DNA from 4 places in the Micromonospora sp. NPDC005710 genome. Region 3 is predicted to be linked to each of the others. Evidence: riboswitches for the same ligand, from Rfam matches in the RefSeq annotation. Region 3 holds a riboswitch; each other region holds the start of a gene.
What was found. A riboswitch is a leader RNA that binds a small molecule or an ion and turns the genes downstream of it on or off. The one in region 3 is predicted to bind cyclic di-AMP.

Region 1: another riboswitch for cyclic di-AMP. It lies ahead of ABZ406_RS11110 (hypothetical protein); the one in region 3 lies ahead of ABZ406_RS16710 (NlpC/P60 family protein).
Region 2: another riboswitch for cyclic di-AMP. It lies ahead of ABZ406_RS12010 (hypothetical protein); the one in region 3 lies ahead of ABZ406_RS16710 (NlpC/P60 family protein).
Region 4: another riboswitch for cyclic di-AMP. It lies ahead of ABZ406_RS07190 (C39 family peptidase); the one in region 3 lies ahead of ABZ406_RS16710 (NlpC/P60 family protein).

Annotation. Positions count from the first base shown of each region.
Region 1 is NZ_JBEXYP010000006.1:241,993-245,465, reverse strand. It holds gene ABZ406_RS11115 (carbonic anhydrase) at 1-540, shown strand, start outside; gene ABZ406_RS11110 (hypothetical protein) at 598-1,617, opposite strand; cyclic di-AMP (ydaO/yuaA leader) riboswitch at 1,622-1,752, opposite strand; gene ABZ406_RS11105 (YibE/F family protein) at 1,919-3,289, opposite strand.
Region 2 is NZ_JBEXYP010000007.1:120,269-123,741, forward strand. It holds gene ABZ406_RS12000 (SRPBCC family protein) at 1-427, shown strand, start outside; gene ABZ406_RS12005 (hypothetical protein) at 565-1,074, opposite strand; gene ABZ406_RS12010 (hypothetical protein) at 1,217-2,230, opposite strand; cyclic di-AMP (ydaO/yuaA leader) riboswitch at 2,287-2,418, opposite strand; gene ABZ406_RS12015 (cation diffusion facilitator family transporter) at 2,536-3,453, opposite strand.
Region 3 is NZ_JBEXYP010000011.1:22,372-25,844, reverse strand. It holds gene ABZ406_RS16715 (N-acetylmuramoyl-L-alanine amidase) at 1-1,250, opposite strand, end outside; cyclic di-AMP (ydaO/yuaA leader) riboswitch at 1,486-1,621, shown strand; gene ABZ406_RS16710 (NlpC/P60 family protein) at 1,635-2,675, shown strand; gene dcd (dCTP deaminase) at 2,781-3,359, opposite strand; gene ABZ406_RS16700 (pyridoxamine 5'-phosphate oxidase family protein) at 3,459-3,473, shown strand, end outside.
Region 4 is NZ_JBEXYP010000004.1:155,546-159,018, reverse strand. It holds gene ABZ406_RS07195 (alpha/beta fold hydrolase) at 1-572, opposite strand, end outside; gene ABZ406_RS07190 (C39 family peptidase) at 696-1,544, opposite strand; cyclic di-AMP (ydaO/yuaA leader) riboswitch at 1,777-1,918, opposite strand; gene ABZ406_RS07185 (hypothetical protein) at 2,203-2,973, opposite strand; gene ABZ406_RS07180 (hypothetical protein) at 3,106-3,473, opposite strand, start outside.

The DNA of each region.
Region 1 (3,473 bases), on a different contig from region 3:
CCGTTCGCGGTGATCGTCGGCTGCTCGGACTCCCGGCTGGCTGCCGAGATCATCTTCGACCGGGGGCTGGGCGACCTGTTCGTGGTCCGCACCGCCGGGCACACGGCCGGCCCCGAGGTCCTTGGCAGCGTCGAGTACGCGGTGACAGTGCTCGGCACCCCGCTCGTGGTGGTGCTCGGCCACGACTCGTGTGGTGCGGTGCAGGCGGCCCGGGAGTCCGCCTCGACCGGTACCGCACCCAGTGGCCATCTGCGCGCGGTGGTCGACGCTGTGCTGCCCAGCCTGCGCCGGGCCGAGGCCGAAGGCGTGGACGACATCGACGGCATCGTCGACATCCACATCGCGCAGACCGTCGAGACGTTGCTCAGCCAGTCCCCGGTGCTGGCCGACGAGGTGGCGCAGGGGCGGTGCGCGGTGGTGGGGGTGTCCTACCGGCTGGCCGCCGGAGCGGTGCGCCCGGTGGCCGCCGTGCCGGCTGGCTTCGCGACGCTCGACACGCCGACCGGGTCCACCGACCCGGCCGCGCCGGCCACCGTCTGACGCGACGAGGGCCGCTCCGCGTGACGCGGAACGGCCCTCGACGGGAATCGTGCGGGGTCAGAGCAGCGACATGTGCACGTGGTCGGTGTGGTTCGACGGCCCGCTGTACGAACTCCAGCCGGTGGCCGGGAACCAGATCTGCCGGTTCCAGATCACGTAGTAGATGCCGAGCCGGTCGGCGTTACGGATGAGGAACGCGGCCACGTTGTTGCCGTACGTCCGGGTGTCCACGTTGTGCCAGGGGGCGAAGCCGCTCTTCTGGAGCGACCAGTCGCAGGCGCGGCCCTTCGGGTGCTCCCACGGCCCGCCGGAGCGGTAGCAGCCGACGAACCGGTTGAAGCCGGCCGCCTTGACCTCCTTGTACGCGTGCAGCGTGCGCGGCGTGACGCAGCCGGACGTGGTGGGGTCGTTCTCGCTGCACGACTGGGGCTTCCAGTCACCGTCGGCACTGCGACCCGGGCCGATCTTCGCGACCTTGGAGGTGGCGTCCACCAGGCCGCCGGTGAAGCCCTTCCCGCCGACGAGGGAGAGCGCCTTGTCGGCCTCGCTCTTCCGCTTGGCCATCAGGGCGGTCTGCTTCTGCTGCTCGCGGACCTCGGTGTCGAGCGCCAACTTGGCCTGCTCGGCGCGGGCCTTCACGACGTTGACCTCGGCGAGCTTCTTCTCGTTGACCATGTTCATCTCGTCGAGCATCCCGGCGCGTTGAACGAACGAGTCGGGCGCATCGCTCTCCAGCAGCATCGCGACCGCGCCGATCCGGCCGGTCCGGTACGCCTGGGCGGCGATCTGCCCGACCTGCGGGGCCAACGCGTCCAGGTCGGCCTTGGCCCGGTTGACCTCCGCCGCCAACTCGCCCTGCCGCTTCTTGGACTTGTCCAACTTGGACTTGGCGGCGGAGTAGTCGCGGTTGGCCTGTTCGATGACGTCGTTGAGTAGCTTGGGCTCGCCGTCCTCCTCATGCCCGGACGGTGTGGGGTTCGTCGGGGCGGCGTGCGCCGGGAGCGGCCCGGCGAGCACTGTGAGTGCGGCGATCGCGGCCACCACGGGTGTCATCCAGCGGCGTAGGGGTGCCGTCACAATGTTCCCTTCCGTCGACCGCCGACCGGGTTAGCTGACGGGTTCGGGGCGGAAGTGGCCCCTACCGCTGACGCGGATTCACCCCAGGTACCTGGGTCCCCGGCTCGCCGGTTGGCGATTGGGCGGTGGCACCGCAGGCGCCGCTTCGCGCCTTCATCGGTGACCGGCAGCGAGGTTACCCGAGAGTCGACCGGGTCAGCTACGCCTGGATGCCGACCAAAAGCGTCATTTCGCCATAGCGTTGAGTGACCAGTGACGCGGTTCTCAGGGTGGATGCCCGATCTGGTCACGCTGAGGAGTGTCACCATGCCGTATCCGTGCTCCTGTTCGACTCCGGCCACCTGTCGGTGGCCTCGGGTGGGGGTGCGGTCCGCGTCCGGCCCGGCTCGTCGGAGCCGGTCGTGCGCGGTGAGCTGAGTGCGGCGAGTGCCTCGGTGCGGTCCGGCTGGGGCCGGGGCGCGGGAGCGTCGACGGACGGTGCGGCATCGATCCGACCGGCGGCGGTCACCACGGCGGCCAGTCCGGTCGTCAGTGGTACGGCGGCGATCAGACCGAGGGTGGCGACAGCGCTGCGGACGATCTCCTGTGCGAGGAATTCACTCGTCAGGATCTGCCCGATCGGCCGCGAGTCGGCGGTGAGCAGGAGCAGCAGGGGCAGCGACGCGCCGGCGTACGCCAGCACGATGGTGTTGACAGTGGAGGCGATGTGCGCGCGGCCGACCCGGGTGGCCGCCCGGTACAGCTGCAACCGGGTCAGCCCGGGGTTGGCGTTCGCCAGCTCGGTGACTGTCGCCGCCTGGGTGACTGTCACGTCGTCCAGCACCCCGAGTGATCCGATGATGATGCCGGCGAGCAGCAGGCCGTGCAGGTCCACGTCGCCCTGGAACATCGACAGGGTGGTGGCGTCCTCGCTGCCGAAGCCGGTGAGGTGGGTCGCGGCAGTGGCGATGGTGGCGAGCACACCGGTCAGCACCAGGCTGCCCAGGGTGCCGAGCACCGCGACCGAGGTCTGTGCGGTGACCCCGTGCGTCAGGTAGAGCACCACGAACATGATCAGAGCCGCGCCCACCACCGCCACCAGCAGTGGTGACCGGCCGGCGCTGATGCCCGGCAGCACGAACGTGAGCAGGATGGCGAAGCTGGCGGCCAGGCCGGCGAGCGCGGCCAGACCTCGCCACCTGCCGAACGCGACGATCGCTGCCGCGAAGACCACCGCAAGCCACACCATCGGGGTGCCGCGTTGGTGCTCGGCGATGTTCCAGTTGCTCGTGGTCGGGTCGGTGGGGTCGGTCAGCTCGACCAGGATGACCTCGTCGCCGACGGCGACCCGCGGTGCGCCCGGTCCGTCGGGCACCGGTGTGCGTACCTGTTGGCCGGCGGTTGGTCCGTCGTCCACCCGGACGTCGACGGTGCCGCACCGGCCGTCGCCGATCCTCGGGGTGCCCTCGGGTGCGGACGGCGCCGGCGGGCACGGCTCGCTCACCACCCGGGTGACAGTGCCGGGGTAGCGCGGCACGTCCGCACCACCGTCGGTCTGCGGTGCCCCGCCGCGCGGCCACAGCAGCACTGCCGCGAGCACTGTGGCGACGAAGAGGGGGACCACGGTCACGACGAGGATCCGTCGCACCCGTGGTGGGGCGGACGGCGCGGGATGACTGTGGTCGGCGGCCAAGGTGGAAACTCCCAACGATCCGGTGCGGGGTACGGGTCAGCGGGCCGGACGGTTCACCGGTCGCTGTGGAAACGCGGCGAACGGTGGGTCGGATCGCTGCCTGATGGCCCATTGATCACGGACGGTCAGTGCCCAGCCGGGTCGGCCGGGGGCGACGCCATGGCGTGGGGGCGCCGGTGCCCGG
Region 2 (3,473 bases), on a different contig from region 3:
CCGGTGTTCACTCGCCGAGGCGGCCGCACTGCTCAGCGACCTCACCCGGCAGGGCGAACTGCATCCGCTGATCGTCCGGGTCCGCCAGGTGCCGCCCCGGCCGGGCGCCCTGGCCAGCTACACGATCAACGACAGGTTGGCGGCCGGTCCGCTGCGCTTCCGGACCACCTACCACGCGGACGTGCTGGTCAGCGAGGCCGACGAGATCGTCATGGTGGCCCGCCAGTGGCCGGCCACGACAGTGCGCAACCACACCCGACTGCACGCCGAGGCGGACGGCCTGGTCCGCATCGATGTCGAGATCACCCTGACCGCGCCGACGCCGCTGTTCCGCTACGCGTTCCGCCAGGCCCGGGCCGCTCACCTAGCCCTCGCCACCCGGCTGGGCGCGGCCCTCGACCGCCCCAACAATCCCCCCCACCCCTAACCCACCCCCGAACCCCACCCCGCCCGCTGCCGCCGATCTTGCAGTCTCGGTTGTCGATATCCGAGGGATGCCCCAAATGTCGGCACAGTAAGTGCAAGATCGACGAGTCGCGCGGGGCGGGGCAGGGCGGGGTGCCGCTAGATCTTTGCTGAGGCGCGATAACGGCTCGGGCGGGCGGTTCGAGCGGTGGTGCGCCGGCCCCACGGCTTGTACGTGGACAGCACCGTCGCGATGATCATCAGGCTGGTCGACACCGCCGGCGCGATGACCAGGTCGGCGCGCTCGCGTGCGGGCAGGGCGGCACCGACCGCTCCGGCGTGGCGCAGGTTCGGGGTGAGCAGGAACAGCACCAGCCCGACCATCACCGTGGTGAGTACGAGTTTCACCAGCACCCAGCGGTGGCGCAGCAGGCCCCACGGGGTGAGCAGCGAACTGGCGACGCCGATCAGCCAGACCAGGACGCTCAGCGGCGCGAACAGCACGGTGCCGACCAGGGCGGTCACCGGATAGACCACCGCCGGGTCGGCGCCCCGCTGGACGGCGATGCCGAGGGTGAGCAGCACCAGGTCGGCGCCCAGCCAGCCGAGCGAGGTGACGAGGTGCAGTGTGAGCAGCGCCTTGCGGGTGGTGGGTCGGATCCGAGGCATACCGCGATGCTGCCCGCCGGCCCTTGCCGGGTCGTCCGACGAGCGACGACATCAGGGGTACGCCCGGCGACGTAGTCCCTTCCCGGACGCAGGTGATGCCTGTGAGTCATCACGATGACTCACAGGCATCACGACGCGTGGGTCAGTAGACCGACAGGTGTACGTGGTTCGTGTGATCGGTCGACGGGGTTCCGTGCGCCCCGCTGTACGACTTCCACCCGCTGCTGGGCAGCCAGATCTGCCTGTACCAGATCACGTAGAGCACGGCGAGCCGGTCGGCGTTGCGGATGAAGTACGCGGCCAGGTTGTTGCCGTACGTCTTGTCGCCGCCGGTGGCGTTTCCGCCGAAGCCGTTCTTCTGGGCGGCGAAGTCGCAGGCCCGGCCTTTCGGATGTTCACCGGAGCCGCTCGGGCGGTGGCACGAGACGTACCTGGTGAAGCCGGCGGCCTTGGCCTGGTTGAGCGCGTGCAGGGTGCGCGGGGTGATGCAGCCGCTGGCCGGCGTGGGGTCGTTGACGCTGCACGACTCGGACGGCCAGGAGCCGTCGGAGTTGCGCGGCGCCGCCTTCGCGTTGGCGCTGGAGGTGCCCCGGTTGGAGCCGGCGTCGGCGGTGGTCTGCGGCTTGGGTGTGGTGGCCACGGTCAGGGCCCGCTCGGCCTGGTCCTTGCGTTTGGCCATCACCGCTACCTGCTTGCGCTGCTCGTTGATCTCGCCGTTCAGGGCGACCCGGGTGCGGTTGGCCTTGTCCTTGCTGGCCAGCAGGTCGCGCAGCACCCGGTCCTCGTTGGCGGCCACGGCGTCCAGCGCGGCTGCGCGGTCCATGAAGCCTTCCGGGGTGTTGCTGTTGAGCAGCGCCGACATCGCGCCGAGCCGGCCGGTGCGGTACGCCACCTCGGCGATCTCGCCGACCTTGCCGTTGCGCTGCTCGATCTCGACCTCGATGGTCTTCAGTTGGGTGGCGAGTTCCTGCTGCCGTCGTACGGACGTGTCCAGGGCGCGCTTCGCGTCCAGGTAGCCCTTGCTGGCCGCCTCGAGTTGGGCGCGCAACGCCGGGGTGCCGCCCTCCTCGTCGGAGTCGGGTGCGGCGGCTCGCAGGCCGGTCGGGGGAGCGGCCGAGGCGGTGCCGGCCGGCATCGCGACGCCGAGGGTGAACATCGCGACGATCAGGGCCGCCAGTCGGGCGGCGGGTGGTCGTGCTGGTGCCACTGCGCATGTCCTTCCGTCAGCCGCCGACCGGGTTAGCTGACGGGTTCGGGACGGAAGATCCCTACCGCTGACGCGGATACACCCCAGGAACATGGTTCCCCGGTTCGCCCAGGAGGGCGATTAGGCGGCGACCACCACCGGCGCCGGGAGGCGCCTCCTGGTGGAGGTCGGAACCGAGCCTACCGGTGCCGGTGGGGCGGCTGCAGCCAATGTGACGGACGGTGCGTGCGTCATGACAGAAAATGACGGCCAGGTCACCATTCGATGGAGCCGCACGCGCCGGAGGCGGCCCCGGGCTCGATCTGCAGGGTGGCGTGCTCGATGCGGAAGTCGTCGTGCAGCGCGGTACGCGCTGCGGTGAGCACCGCGCCGACCTCCGCGCCGGGTGCCATGGTCAGGTGTGCGGAGGCCACGTCCATGCCGGAGGTGAGTGTCCAGACGTGCAGGTCATGCACCTCGACGACACCGGGAACGGCGGCCAGTCGGTCGTGCACGGCGGTGACCTGGAGGTGTTCCGGGGCGGCCTGCACGAGGATGCGGACGGCGGCGCGGGCCAGCCGCCAGGTGCGCGGCAGGATGAACACGCCGATGGCGACTGCGACGAGGGGGTCGGCCCACCACCAGTCGGTGACGGTGATGAGCAGTGCCGCGCCGATGACGCCGAGCGAGCCGAGCAGGTCGCCGAGCACTTCCAGGTAGGCGCCCTGGAGGTTGATGCTTTCCCGGGCCCCGGCACGCAGGAGGGCGAAGGCGGTGACGTTCGCGAGCAGGCCGAGCACGGCGACCACGAGCATCGGGCCGGTGATGACCTGGTGCGGGTCGCCGAAGCGGCGGATCGCCTCGATCACGACGTAGATCGCGACGCCGGAGAGCAGGACGGCGTTTGCCAGCGCGGCGAGCACCTCGAGTCGGTAGAGCCCGAAGGTGCGCTGCGGGTCGCCGGTGGCCCGCCGGGTCGCCGTGATCGCGGCGAGCGCCATCCCGATGCCGAGCACGTCGGTGAACATGTGCCCGGCGTCGGAGAGCAGGGCGAGTGAGCCGGTGTGCAGGGCGGCCACCGCCTCGACCACCATCAGGGTGGCGAGCAGCCCGAACGCCGCCCAGAGTCGACCTCGGTGCTGGTGTGCGGCATTGGCGACGGACCCGTGGTGGTGGTCATGACCTGCTCCCACGAGAACCACCTTCCGCCGCT
Region 3 (3,473 bases):
CCCGGATCCCAGTGCATTCCCCGCACCGTCGAGGCGACGGTGCCGGGGACGTTGTCGTGGCCGATGATGTGCTGGCGGTCCAGTGGAATGCCCAGCCGCAGCGCCAGGTGCCGGACCAGCTTCGCCGAGGTCCGGTACATCGCCTCGGTGTACCAGGTCCCCTGCGCGGCGAAGCCCTCGTGTTCCAGCCCGATCGACTTCGCGTTGACGTACCAGTTGCCGGCGTGCCAACCGACGTCTTTGGTCTTCACGTGCTGGGCGATGTGCCCGTCGACCGAGCGCAGCGAATAGTGCCAGCTCACGTAGGTCGGGTCCTGGACGAGTTTGAGGGTCGTCGCCCAACTCGCCTCGGTGTCGTGGATGACTATGTACTCGATCTTCTGCCGCGCGGGTCGGTCGGAGAGGTCGTGGTTGCCGTAGTCCCCGTCACCGAACGCCTCGTAGGGCGCCGGGATCCACTCGCAGGAGATGGTGAGCGGGCACTCCACCCCGTCCGGGCGGGCCAGCCGGCGCAGGCCCAGCCGGTCCAACCAGGAACGCTCGGGCCGCACCGACTGGGCCGGCAGGCTGACCCGCTGGCCATCGTCGGTCGTCCGGGACTGGCCCGCGCCGATGGTGGTGAAGACCTCGTCGGCGAAGGCCGCCGCGGCGTCGGCGCTGTCCGCGCCCGAGTAACGGGCCACCGCGCCGTACCAGGCCGCCGGGTCGGTGCCGGTGCCGACCGGCGCACCCAGATCCCTCTGGTACGCGCTCAGCAGCGCGGCGCCGCCCCGGATGTTGAGGCCCGCGTCGGTGCGCAGTGCCTCGGCGGTGACACCGGTCAGTGCGGCGGCGGCGTCCACGGTCTGCAACGCGGCGGTGGACGGGGCGGGCGCCTCGACCGGCTGCGGCGCGGGCACCAGGGCGGGCCGGGAGTCGTCCCCGCGGGGGTCCTCGGCCCCGGAGTCGTGGTGACCCCCCGCCGGAAGCGCGGCCACGTGCCGCGCGTCGGTCAGGTGCATCGGGCCGTAGCCGCCACTGGTGCTCGGTGTGCCGGCGTTGGTGTCCCAGCGCGACTCCAGGTAGGAGACGCCGAGCAGTACGACGCTCGGTACGCCGTAGTCGCCAGCCGCGGCGGCGTACTGCTGCTGGCGGTCGGTGCTGGGCGCGGCGGCGGCCGGGCCGACGGAGAGTGGCACAGTGGTCGAGGCGGCGACGACGGTGGCGACGAGCAGTGCCCGCCAGCCGGTCGACAGGGTTGGATGGTGCATCGAACCCCCTAGATTCTTGCGGAGTGAGTTCAGGTCACCATCGCGCCGTCCGGGAGGTCGCGTCAATACCTTTCCATCTATCGAAGCCTGTGGAAAGAATTCTTCACACACTGTCGGTGACCTCGCCCGATCGGTACGGAGTGTCACCGCCACACGGGTTGCGGATCGGTAACAGGCGTCTCTACTCTGGTCATTCGTCGGCCCGACATCAGCTCCGCCCAGCCCGGGCGGTAACGGACCGACACCGCCGAGTCGTTTCCGAGCGAACCGGGGACCCAGGTCCCTCGGGGTGAATCCGCAGCCACTGCGGTAGGGCGCCGACTTCCCGCCCGAACCCGTCAGCTAACCCGGTAGGCGGTCAGGAAGAAGGAGTACGGAACCCCGGTGGCACTCCATGCCCCGCGGCCGTCGTCCGAGCGGTCGGCATCAGCCGCTCCGGCGTCGACAGTGCCGCGCCCACGCTGGTCCCGCTTCACCACCGCACTCGCCGCGCTGGCCGGCATCGCCGTCGTCCTGACCGGCAGCGCCACGGCGGCCCACGCCGACCCTTCCGTCGCCGAGATCGAGCGCCAGATCGACGCCGACTGGAACAAGCTCGAACCGATCATCGAACGGCACAACGCCACCCGCACCGACCTCGCCGCGAAGCGCAAGCAGGCCGACGCGCTGGCCGCCCGGATCACCCCGCTGGAGCGTCAGGTCGACGCCGCGATGGACAAGGTCAGCGCCCTGGCGGTACGCGCCTACAAGGGCGAGAACGTCTCCACTGTCAACGCGGTGCTGGGCAGTCGGTCGCCCAGCGAGGTCGTCGGCCAGCTCGAAATGCTCGACCGCTTCGCGCACAACCAGCAGAAGGACGTACGCGAGGTCGCCGACCTCCGTGACCAGCTGGCTGCGCAGAAGGCGCCGCTGGACGAGATGGTGGCGCAACTGACCCGCACCGAAACTCAGCTCGCGGCGAAGAAGAAGCAGATCAACGAAGAGATCGACCGCCTGCAGAAGCTGCGCCTCAAGGTGTACGGCAACGGCGGCGGTGGTCCACTGCGTCCGGCACCCTGCCCGGGCAGCTACCCCGGCGGCGCCGCGGGCACCGCTGTCAAGTTCGCCTGCGCGCAGATCGGCAAGCCCTACGTCTGGGGTGCCGAGGGCCCGAACTCGTACGACTGCTCCGGCCTGATGCTGGCCGCCTGGGCGAAGGCCGGCGTGTCGCTGCCGCACAACGCCGCCGCGCAGAGCCGCGTCACCAAGAACGTCAGCAGGGGAGACCTGCGCCCCGGCGACCTGGTCTTCTACTACAGCGACATCCACCACGTCGGTATGTACGTCGGCGGCGGCTGGGTGGTGCACGCATCGCAGGCCGGTCAACCGGTCAAGATGAAGAAGGTCGACGACGGCCCGATCCACAGCTACGGCCGCCCAGGCTGACCCCGGGTGACCGAGGGGCCCGTCGCGATCACGTTCGCGGCGGGCCCTCGTCGTCCTGGTCTCAGCGGGGTCGGTCTCAGCGGCTCGGTCTCAGGGGGGTGGGTCTCAGCGGGTGGGCCAGGTGCGCCAGTGCTGCCAGGCGCGGCTGGGCGTCGGCCCCCGCTGGCCCTGGTAGCGCGAGCCGTAGACCACCGAGCCGTACGGGTGCTCGGCCGGCGAGGAGAGCCGGAAGATGCACAGCTGCCCGATCTTCATGCCCGGCCAGAGCGTGATCGGCAGGTTCGCCACGTTCGAGAGCTCCAGCGTCACGTGACCGGAGAAGCCCGGGTCGATGAAACCGGCGGTGGAGTGCGTGAGCAACCCGAGTCGGCCCAGGGAGCTCTTGCCCTCCAGCCGGCCGGCGAGCTGGTCACCGAGCGAGATGACCTCCAGCGTCGAGGCGAGCACGAACTCCCCCGGGTGCAGGACGAACGGCTCGCCATCGGGGACCTCGACCACCGACGTCAGGTCGTCCTGCTGCATCGCGGGGTCGATGTGGGTGTAGAGGTGGTTGTTGAAGACCCGGAACAGCCGATCGAGCCGGACGTCGATGCTGGACGGTTGCACCAGGGTGGGCTCGAACGGCTCCAGGCCCAGCGTGCCGGCCTTGATCTCGGAGACCAGGTCGCGGTCGGAGAGCAGCATCGGACCACCATAGCCGCGCCGCCAAAAGTGGCCGGATTCGGTGCTGGTGACCAGCGCGTCGAGGTCGCTGCTCGTACATTTGTTCGATAGAATGCCCGCATGGCTTCCTGGTCC
Region 4 (3,473 bases), on a different contig from region 3:
AGCGCGGCCAGGTCGGGCTCGCCGACGGCGAAGGCTCCCGGGTCCATGGCGAGGCGCCACCGGCCGTCGACCTGACGCAGCCCGGCGTCGACCACCGGGTGGTCCGGCGACACCAGGCCGGCCAGTCCGGCGACGCGCAGGTGGCGGCGGGCCGCCTCGCTGCGGCTGGCGAACCAGCTCACCGGGCGGGCGGCGACCTCGGCGGCGCGGGCCAGCTCAGCGGGTGACCAGGCCGTCTTGATGCCCAGCCCGACCACCGCGTCCACTGGCGTTCCGGTATCGCGGGCGGCCAGCGCCAGGCCGACCACCCCACCCAGCGAGTGCCCGAGCACCACCAGCCGGTCGTCGGGGGCGAGGGCCTGGGCGATCTGCCGAGCGAAGCCCGCGAAGGAGTACGACGGCAGGGGCTGCGCCCAGCCGTGGCCGGCGAGGTCCGGTGCCAGCCACCGCCCGGGCCAGTGCTGCTCAAGGTACGGAGCCCACGGCAACCACACGTCCCCGGTCGCGCCCATGCCGTGCAGCAGCAGCAGGACCGGCCCACGGCCGGCGGGACCACCCGTCTTCTCCACCACTGTCGCAGTCTTCCACGGTTCACGACCCGGTACGAGAGCCGTGGACGGCGGGCCGCGCGGACAGACGCCGCGGGCGCCGGCCCCTTGTGGGAGACGGCGCCCGCGGCGGTCAGGGTGCCTGGGTCAGGCGGAGTAGCCCCGGCTGGCGATCCAGTTGGCCAGGTCGATCGTGGTGATCCAGTACGACGGGTCGCTCGGGTTCGCCGAGTCGGCGATCCGCACGGTGCGACCGTTGTCCTTGTAGCCGACGACGGCGATGTAGTGCCCGCCGCCGTAGGAGTGCCAGCTGCCGTCGGTGTCGGTGGCGTCTCCGACGACGTTGGCCACCACGCCACGGCCGTCGGTGATGGCAGTCACCACGTCGGCCTGGAGGCGGTCCATCTGGGCGGAGCTGGGTGCGCCGAGGAACATCCGGGTCCGGTACGGGGAGCCCTTCACCTCGGCGTTGAGCACCCGGGTGGTGTCCTCGGCCGAGTTGGTGCCCATCTCGGTGGTGCCGAGTTCGGCGCCGAGTTCCTCCTGGGTGCGGTCGATCCCGCTCGCGCTGAGCGCGTTGCGGGTGGCCGCCGGCCCGCAGTTGTAGTAGGTGTTCTGCGCCTCGTAGTCGTAGTCGAGCACCTTGGTCGCGGGGGGCTTCGGCGGCGTCGGCTTACGGGTGAGGTCCGGGTTGCTCTTGGCCTTGGCGGCGGGCGAGGCGGCGGTGGTGGTCGGGGCGGCGGTGGTCGGCGCGGCGCTGGCCGACGGGGACGCGTCAGTCACCTCGCCCTGGGAGGCGGCGACGTCGCTGCGCATCTCGGCGACGGTGGTCGCGGGGCGGTGGCCGGCCGGGGCGTCGTCGGCGGTGGTGAGCAGGGCGCCGGTGGTGGTGGCGATGGCGAGGGCCGCGGCGGAGGCGGCAACGATCTGGTACGGGCGCTCGGTGGCGAGGCGGCGGAGCTGGCGCTTCACTGTGTGCTTCACGGGGTCCTCCACGGATCGGGGGGTGAGCGGCACACCGGGGCCGGACCGGTATCCGGGCAGGCGCCAGCGCGCGGACAGTGGTCCGCGGATGGTGAACCGCTCAGGGGAACGCCCGGCGCGGCCGGGCGGGTAAGGCGATGACCCGGGGGTCAGCTCACCGTCGTGTGACGAATGAGCGGGTGCACCGCCGCGCCGTGGAGGCGAGGGAACAGCCGAGGGGTGGAAAGGTGCTGCACGAGGATGGGACTCCTTCCGACACCGCCTACCGGGTTAGCTGACGGATTCGGGCGGGAAGATCGCCCTACCGCGGGCCGTGGCTCGCGGATTCACCCCGGACTTACTGATGGGTCCCCGGTTCGTTGATCACGATTGAGCGGGTCGGCGCGGCGTCGCGTCTTGCGATCGGTTACCGCACCGGACGGGACGACACTACTGGCCTCTCCACGCCCTGCCAAGCCAGGTTCACCTGCGTAAACCCCAATTGACGCGACAATTTCTGCGCGTATTGCCGATGATGTGACTCGATGGGACAACCGGTTACGGTGGCGCCTGTGGTCGACAACCGGACAGGCCGCGAAGAAGGCGACCATAATCGCGAGAACAATGCCACCGATCGCGTCGACCGTCCGATTCCGCTATTGGGTGAGCGGCCTCACATCACAGATCGGGCTCAACTCACCCGGGCCGGGAGCCACCGTGTCACGACGGCGGGTCGCATCGCCCGGGCCACCGACCGGCGAGCGGGCAGCGGGGTCGGGCGCAGGCGGGCCGCCGCCGCGTACGCCTCCTCGGCGAGAGTGCGAGCCGACTCGGCGGCCAACTCCGCGTCGCGCCAGACGGCCCGTTCACGGGCGGCGGCCACCTGGTAGTCGGCCCGCCGCGCGTCCCGGACCACCCGGCTGATCAGCACCTCCTGCTCGACCGGGTGTCGCCGGGGATCCCAACCGCGCCGGTGTCCGAACACGTCGCCGAGCTGGGCCATGGTGAGGTCGCCCCGCCAGTACGCCGCCATCGCCGCGCGGTGCAGGTAGCGTTCCCGGGCGGCGTACTCGGTGGGGGTGTGCGGGGTCTGCGGGGTGGGCACCGCCCCGGCCCCCGCGAAGCGACGCGCGACGGCGTCCGCCTCGTCGTACCCGGCCCAGGCCCTCTCCAGTTGCTCCTGAGCGGTCAGCCAGGCGGCGCGTCGGCGCCGGGCGGTGGTGGCCGCGCCGGCCGCGGCCACCGCCACCTCCTCGGCGTAGCGGCGCCTGTCGACGGCCTCGGCGGCGGCCACCTCCCGGGCGGTGGGCTCGGCCGGGGGCGGATCGTCGGTGGGCCGTTCCCGTTCGGGGCGGGCGGCCAGCACGGTGAGCAGACCCAGGGTCAGCAGGAACAGCGTCGACCAGATGGCGGCGGCCTGCGGCACCTCGGTCACGAACTGGTAGAAGACGACGGTCTCCATGGTCGGCACCTCGGGGAGAGAGCAGTGCGATGGGAGCCGCGCCGGCTCGCGGGCCACTGTGGGCCACGGGGCGGCGGGGTGGGAAGCAGGTCTGTCGACGGGGCGCGGTGAGGGGACTGTCGTCCCGGTGGCTCAGCGCGCCGGTGGGGCCCGGGAAGCCCGATTGCTCGCCGCGTGGACGAGGGGCAGCCGGTCCGGCCCGGCCGAGCGGACCGGCAGCACGCCGGCCGCGACGACGCCCTGGTCGCCGGGACGAGCCACCGGCGCGTCGACCGAGCATGCCGCAGCCGACCGTTCGGCGGCCTCGGGCGGTGTCGCCGAGCGCGCCGCACGGTGCGACCCCACCTGCCGGCAGGAGGCTGCCGACGACCCGGCGGCGTCGAAGGCCGGCACCGCCTGCGACGTCGGCACCGGGCTGGGCGTCGACGTGGCGGCCGTGGCCGGGCCTGCGCCGAGCGCCAGGGCCGCGACGACGGCGAGGCTGGTCAGCACCCGCGTCG